Regions from separate parts of the Kocuria sp. HMSC066H03 genome, predicted to be linked through region 2. Evidence: predicted binding sites of a transcription regulator. Region 2 holds the regulator's gene; the other holds the start of a gene.
What was found. The regulator HspR, encoded in region 2, represses chaperone genes until heat shock. The targets are predictions, from matches to a motif close to AAGTTGAGTCNNNNNGACTCAACTT.

Region 1: HMPREF2833_RS08285 (Hsp20/alpha crystallin family protein) is a predicted target of HspR. The motif match lies at 1,013-1,037, and genes of this name have one in related genera.

What each region holds. Positions count from the first base shown of each region.
Region 1 is NZ_KV807506.1:1,089,408-1,092,580, reverse strand. It holds gene HMPREF2833_RS08295 (GNAT family N-acetyltransferase) at 12-491, shown strand; gene HMPREF2833_RS08290 (ChaB family protein) at 496-915, opposite strand; gene HMPREF2833_RS08285 (Hsp20/alpha crystallin family protein) at 1,194-1,667, shown strand; gene HMPREF2833_RS08280 (phosphatidate cytidylyltransferase) at 1,759-2,754, opposite strand; gene HMPREF2833_RS08275 (CDP-alcohol phosphatidyltransferase family protein) at 2,761-3,173, opposite strand, start outside.
Region 2 is NZ_KV807506.1:524,720-527,892, reverse strand. It holds gene HMPREF2833_RS05815 (nucleotide exchange factor GrpE) at 1-26, shown strand, start outside; gene HMPREF2833_RS05810 (DnaJ C-terminal domain-containing protein) at 111-1,136, shown strand; gene HMPREF2833_RS05805 (heat shock protein transcriptional repressor HspR) at 1,138-1,644, shown strand; gene trmB (tRNA (guanosine(46)-N7)-methyltransferase TrmB) at 1,808-2,638, opposite strand; gene HMPREF2833_RS05795 (multidrug effflux MFS transporter) at 2,739-3,173, shown strand, end outside.

The DNA of each region.
Region 1 (3,173 bases), 560 kb from region 2:
ACCATGGTGGGATGAATTCCACCGCACCGGTCCGCATCGTGGAGGGTCAGGCCGCGAGCGAGCACACCCTGCAGGCCCTGAGCGCGTACTTCAGCGAACTGGACCACCGGATCGACGGCGGGTTCGACCCCGAGCTCACCGAGGTCTCCGGCCCGGAGGACGTGACGCCTCCCCACGGGGACTTCTTCCTCATGACGGACCTGGTCACAGGAGCCGTGATCGCCTGCGGAGCGGTCCGGCGGATCGACGACGAGCGCGTGGAGCTGCGCCGGATCTGGGTCACCCCGGAGCACCGCGGCAGGGGCCACGCCCGCACCCTGGTCCGAGCCCTCGAGAACAAGGTGCGCTCCTTCGGTGCCAGCACGGCCGTGGTCTCCCTGAACCCGGAGATGACCGAGGGCATCGCGATGTTCCGCAACCGCGGCTACGAGCCCGTGGAGCCCTTCCACCGGGACACCACCGCCTCGGTGTTCCTGGGGCGGGTGCTGTAGGGCCTCAGTCCCGCGCGTCCCGCGTCCTCTTGTCGTTCGCCTTCTCGATGGCCTCCACCAGCTCGTCCTTGGTCATGTCCGAGCGACCCTGCACGTCCAGTTCCTGAGCGATCCCGTAGAGGTGCTCTTTGGAGGCGTTCGCATCCACTCCCCCGGCGGTGTCCTCGGAGTTGAGCCCGCCCTGCTCCGCGCTGGCGTCCGACGGGCCGTTCTCCTCCTTGGGCTCCCAGTGGTCCCCCACCTTCTCGTGGGTGTGCTTCACCGCGGCCCACGCGGTGCGGGCCGCGCGGGACTCGTCGTGGTACTCGTCCTCCGCAGAGTCGTACGCCTGCGCGAACGTGTCCTGCGCCTTCTCGTCCGAGCGCCGCAGCGTGGACGGAATCTCGTCCTGACGTGCGCGACCGTTCTTCCCCGCCTTGGGCACGGTGTCCTCCTGCTGCTGGGAACGTCTCTGGTGCTTCGATTCTAGGAACGACGACGCCGCCCGCCCCACCCTTTCGGGCCCGACGTGGCCCCCGTGCGCCTTGAGCTGAATCCACTCAACTTTGATGCCCCAACCCTTGGCACCTTGCCGGGAAGAGTGCTAATTTATGAGCAGTTGAGTCAGGGGTACTCAAGGAACGTGACGGCTCCTCGTCCACCGGTTTCACGGGGGCTCCGGGGCGCACCGCGGACGAGTCGCACAGGAAAGGAACAGCAGTCATGGCAACCTTCGATCCGTTCTCCGAGGTCCAGAACTTCGCCAACCAGGTCCTCTCCACCCGCAACGGCCTGGAGCAGATGCCCATGGACCTCTTCCGCCGGGGCTCCAACTACTACCTCGCCGCGGACCTCCCGGGCATCGACCCCACCAGCGTGGACGTGGACGTGGACGGCCAGCTGCTGACCATCCGCGCGCAGCGCCGCCTGCCCTCCGCAGAGAAGGACACCAAGTGGATCGTGCGCGAGCGCCGCAACCACTCCTTCGTGCGCCAGCTGAACCTGGGCCAGGGCATCGACACCGAGAACATCACCGCCGCGTACGACAACGGCGTGCTGACCGTGACCATCCCCGTGTCCCCCAAGTCCCAGCCGCGCAAGATCCAGGTGGCCACGGGCCAGAACCAGGACAACGTGGTGCTGGAGAACGGCCAGCAGGAGCAGCAGGCCGAGTCCAGCGAGGGCTCCGAGAGCTGACCGCCCCGGCGTCAGCCGGCACGCACTGAGTGAGCCACGAGGGCCCGCGGGAGATCCCGCGGGCCCTCGGTCACGCGCGGGGGCCTGGGACTCACCCCGCGAAGAAGAACCGGGTGAGGTGGAAGAACACCGGTGCCGCGAAGACCAGGGAGTCCATCCGGTCCAGGATCCCGCCGTGGCCCGGGATGAGCGCCCCGAAGTCCTTGATGCCGCGGTCCCGTTTGAGGCTGCTCATCACGAGCCCGCCCACGAAACCCAGCAGGCAGGACACCAGGGCCAGCACCCCGGCCTGCCACGGGGTGAACGGGGTCAGCCACCACAGCGCCGCCCCCAGAGCCGTGGCGGAGAGCACCCCGCCCACGAAGCCCTCCCACGTCTTGTTCGGGCTCACGGTGGGCGCGATCCGGTGCCGGCCCACGGTCTTGCCCCACAGGTACTGCAGGACGTCCGAGCCCTGCACCACCACGGCGAGGAACAGCAGCAGCGCGCCCGCCTCCACGCCACCGGAGCCCACGGCGGAGCCGTCCGCCGCGGCCCTGCCCTCGTGGATGGCCACGGGCAGCTGCAGCACCGCCGGGAGGTAGCTCAGGGCGTAGACGCACACCATGAGCCCCCACTGGCTCAGGGCGGCCCGGTGCAGGAACGACTCCGTGCGCCCGGACAGCGCGAGCAGCACGGGCAGGAACAGGAACGCGTACACCGGGATGAAGATGGCGAACATCCCGTACCAGTGCTCCCACACGAACCAGAAGTGCAGCGGGGCGAGAACCACCATGATCCAGCTCAGCACCCTCCGGTCCCGTTCCCCGGGCGGCAGCAGGTTGGCGAACTCCCGCAGGGCCAGCAGGGACAGGGCGAGGAACAGCAGCACCACCGCGGTCTCCCCCAGTGCCAGGCTGCCCACGAGCACCGCCACCATGATCCACCACGCGAAGATCCGCTGCCGCACGTTGAGCAGCGTGGCCCGCAGCCCTTCCGACGCCGTGCGCCGGTACATCATCTCCGCCACCACGGTGGCGAGCACCAGGAACCCCAGCAGCCCGGCGAGGAACCACCACGTGGGTCCGCCCAGCAGTCCGAACTCCACGGCGGCCTACCCCCTCTCCCGCAGTTCGCGCGCCACGGCCCGCAGCCGGGTGACCACGGTCAGCGCGCACCCCAGCGCCACGAGCACGAGCGTGACCCACAGGACGCTCCCGCGCGGCCACCCCCACCACGGCTCGGTGGCGCTCAGCAGGATCCCCGCCAGGAGCAGCCACATGCGCCGCTGCTTGGGCAGCACCCCGCCGAACTGCTGCGCGCACCCCACGCTCACACCCAGGGTCCGCACGTAGGCGGTGAGCACCGCGAGGCCCCCGGCCAGCCACCCCAGGGCAGCACCGCCCGCCACGGACGACGCCGCCCAGCCGGCTCCCGCGAGCAGGGCCAGGTCCGAGATCCGGTCCGGCACCTCGTTGTAGAGCTCCCCCGTGGGTGTGCGCAGCCCGCCCTCCACGGCGAGCATCC
Region 2 (3,173 bases):
AGGTGGCCGTCGCGGCGCAGCCGTAGGGCGCAGCAACTCCTCGGGGCGGGTCCACATGACGGGACCCGCCCCGAGTCACACCACGGAAGACCTCACAGGAAGGAGGCGTCATGGCCAGTCAGGACTGGATCGACAAGGATTTCTACAGCGTGCTGGGCGTCTCCAAGGACGCATCACAGGAGGACGTCAAGAAGGCGTACCGCAAGCTGGCCCGCACGTACCACCCGGACCAGAACCCGGGGGACGCGGCCGCGGAGAAGAAGTTCAAGGACATCACCGAGGCCAACGCGGTGCTGTCCGACCCCGAGGAGCGTGAGCAGTACGACGCCATCCGCGCCATGGGGTCGGGTGCACGCTTCACGGCCGGTGGGCCCGCGGGCGGCGCCGGGGGTGCCGGTTTCGAGGACATCTTCGGGGACCTGTTCAACGGCGGTGGCGGCGGGCGACGTCGCTACACCACCTCGAGCGGCGGTGGCGGCTTCGAGGACCTCTTCGCGCAGTTCGGCGGCGCGCAGGGCGGGGACCCGCGGTTCGGCACCGGCGGGGGATTCGGCGGCCAGGGCGGCTACGGCGGGTACCAGGCACCGCCCCGCAAGGGCGAGGACATCCACACGACCACCACCATCCCGCTGCGCTCGGCCTACCGCGGCACCACGGTCAAGCTGCGCCGGGGCAACGGCCAGACCACCACGGTGCGCATCCCGCAGGGCGTGAAGGACGGCCAGCGGCTGAAGATCGCGGGCAAGGGCCACTCGGGTCCGGGCGGCAGCGGCGACCTCCTGGTGACCGTGAAGGTCAAGGAGCACCCGTTCTTCACCCGCGAGGGCCAGGACGTGCACGTCACCGTCCCGGTCACCGTCTCCGAGGCCGGTCTGGGTGCCACCGTTCAGGTGCCCACCCTGGACGAGGGCCACGTGAACCTCAAGGTCCCGGCGGGCACGTCCTCCGGGCACCGCATGCGCGTGAAGGGCAAGGGATTCACGTCCGGGTCCACCACGGGCAACATGATCGTCACCGTCCAGGTCCAGCTTCCCGCGGATCTCGACGACGCCGCGCAGGACGCCCTGCGCGAGTTCGCCCGGGCCACGGAGGGCTTCGACCCCCGTGCGTCCCTGAGCGAGGAGGCGGCGGTCTGAGATGGCTCTGGACTTCACCCAGCCCGTGTTCGTGATCTCGGTGGCCGCCGAGCTCGCGGACATGCACCCGCAGACGCTGCGGCAGTACGACCGCATGGGCCTCGTGACACCGTCCCGCGCCTCCGGCAGGGCGCGGCGCTACTCCCAGATGGACGTGCAGAAGCTGCGCCAGATCCAGGAGCTCTCGCAGGAGGGGGTGTCCCTGGAGGGGATCAAGCGCATCATGCAGCTGGAGAACCAGGTGCAGGCGCTGCAGTCCCGGGTCACCGAGCTGAGCGAGGAGCTCGACCGGGAGCGCGAGGCACGGCGCGAGCGGGACATGATCTTCACCGCGGGCTCCGAGGGGGACGTGGTGCGGATCGCCCGCGGCACCCGCCGGCCCGCGCGCAAGGTGTCCCAGGCGCTGATGCTGTACCGCCCGGCCAAGCCGGAGCACGGTGGCCGCGACACCGGCGCCGCCGGTGCCCCGTCAGCACGCGGGACGAAGCGCAGCCGCAGCGCGTCCTGAGCGGAGCGAGGTGCCTCGGCACGATGGAACCCCGCACCACGAGCTGGTGCGGGGTTCCTGCGCATCTGCCCACTCCGTGGCATCCCGGGGCGGAGGGGTACGGGGTCACATCCGTGGTCTCAGCGGCCGAACAGCCCCGGTCGGCACTCTTCTCGCCGCCGGGTCAGCGACGCCGGTAGGTCAGGTCCCGGGGGACGCGCCCGGCCTCGGTGGCCTTGCGCTCGAAGCTCGTGAGTATCCGGCCGTCCCAGCGCGGTGCCCATCCGGTGTCGGGGTGCTCGTCGTCCGCGGCCGGGCCGGGGTGGACGTTCTCGAACTCGGCGTCTGCGGCGTCCAGGACCTCGCGCATGACCACGGCGTACTCCTGCCAGTCCGTGGCCAGCCGCCACAGTCCGCCCGGTTCGAGCACGCGCGCGGCGAGCTCCGCGAAACCGGGGGAGACCAGGCGGCGCTTGTGGTGGCGGGTCTTGTGCCACGGGTCCGGGAAGAACACCCACAGCTCGCGGACCGATGCCGGTTCGAGCATGTGCTCCAGGACCTCGGGGGCGTTGGCCTGCGCCACACGCACGTTGGTCACCCCCGCCTGGGCGGCCTTCATGAGCAGGTCCGCCACGCCGGGCTTGTACACCTCCACGGCCAGGTGGTCCAGCTCCGGGTGCGCGGCGGCGTGCGCGACGATCGCCTCACCCAGTCCCGAGCCGATCTCCACCACGAGCGGGGCCGTCCGTCCGAAGACCGCCTCGTGGTCGAGCCGGTACGAGGGATCCACGGAGGTGTCGGTCATGACGCGGGGGATGTCCAGGACCCACTCACCGGCGTGCTCGTCCCACGCCTTCTGGCGCTTGGGGGAGAGCCGGTCGCCGCGGCGCACGAAGGAGTACGGCTGGCGGTGGAAGGCCGCGGGCGTGGCGGTGCCCTCGGGAGCGTCGGCGGGGGAGGCCGGCGGGGTGGCGTCGTTCGGGAGAGCCTGGGGTGTCTGGTCGCTGGATTCCATCGAGGGACATCCTAGGCGGGCCGTCACGGGAGGTCACGGCGTGGCGGGCGGACCCTACGATGGAGGGGCACCCGCCACCCGCGCCGCGCAGGAGAACCGCATGCCCCAGGACCACGAGCCGCACGCCTCCGCGCCCGGCGGGCCCGGGGCCGTCCGCAGCCGGCTGGGGCTGCCGCCGCGCTGGGACCGGATCGCGCTCGTGGGCTCGCTGGGCGTGCTCTCGGCGGTGAGCCCCATGGCCACGGACATGTACCTCGCGTCCATGCCGGAGATGGCGCAGTGGTTCGGCACGCCCGTGAGCCTGGTCCAGCTGAGTCTGACCGCCTACATGGTGGGCATGGCGGCCGGGCAGTTCCTGCTCGGGCCGCTCTCGGACGTGGTGGGGCGCCACCGGCTGATGGTGGCCGGCAACCTGGTGTTCCTGCTGTCGTCGGTGGGGATCATCCTGGCGCCGGGAATCGGGGTGGTGCTCGCGCTGCGGCTGCTGCAGGGGATCTCCGGGGCGGCCGGTGTGGTGATCGCCCGCGCGGTGGTC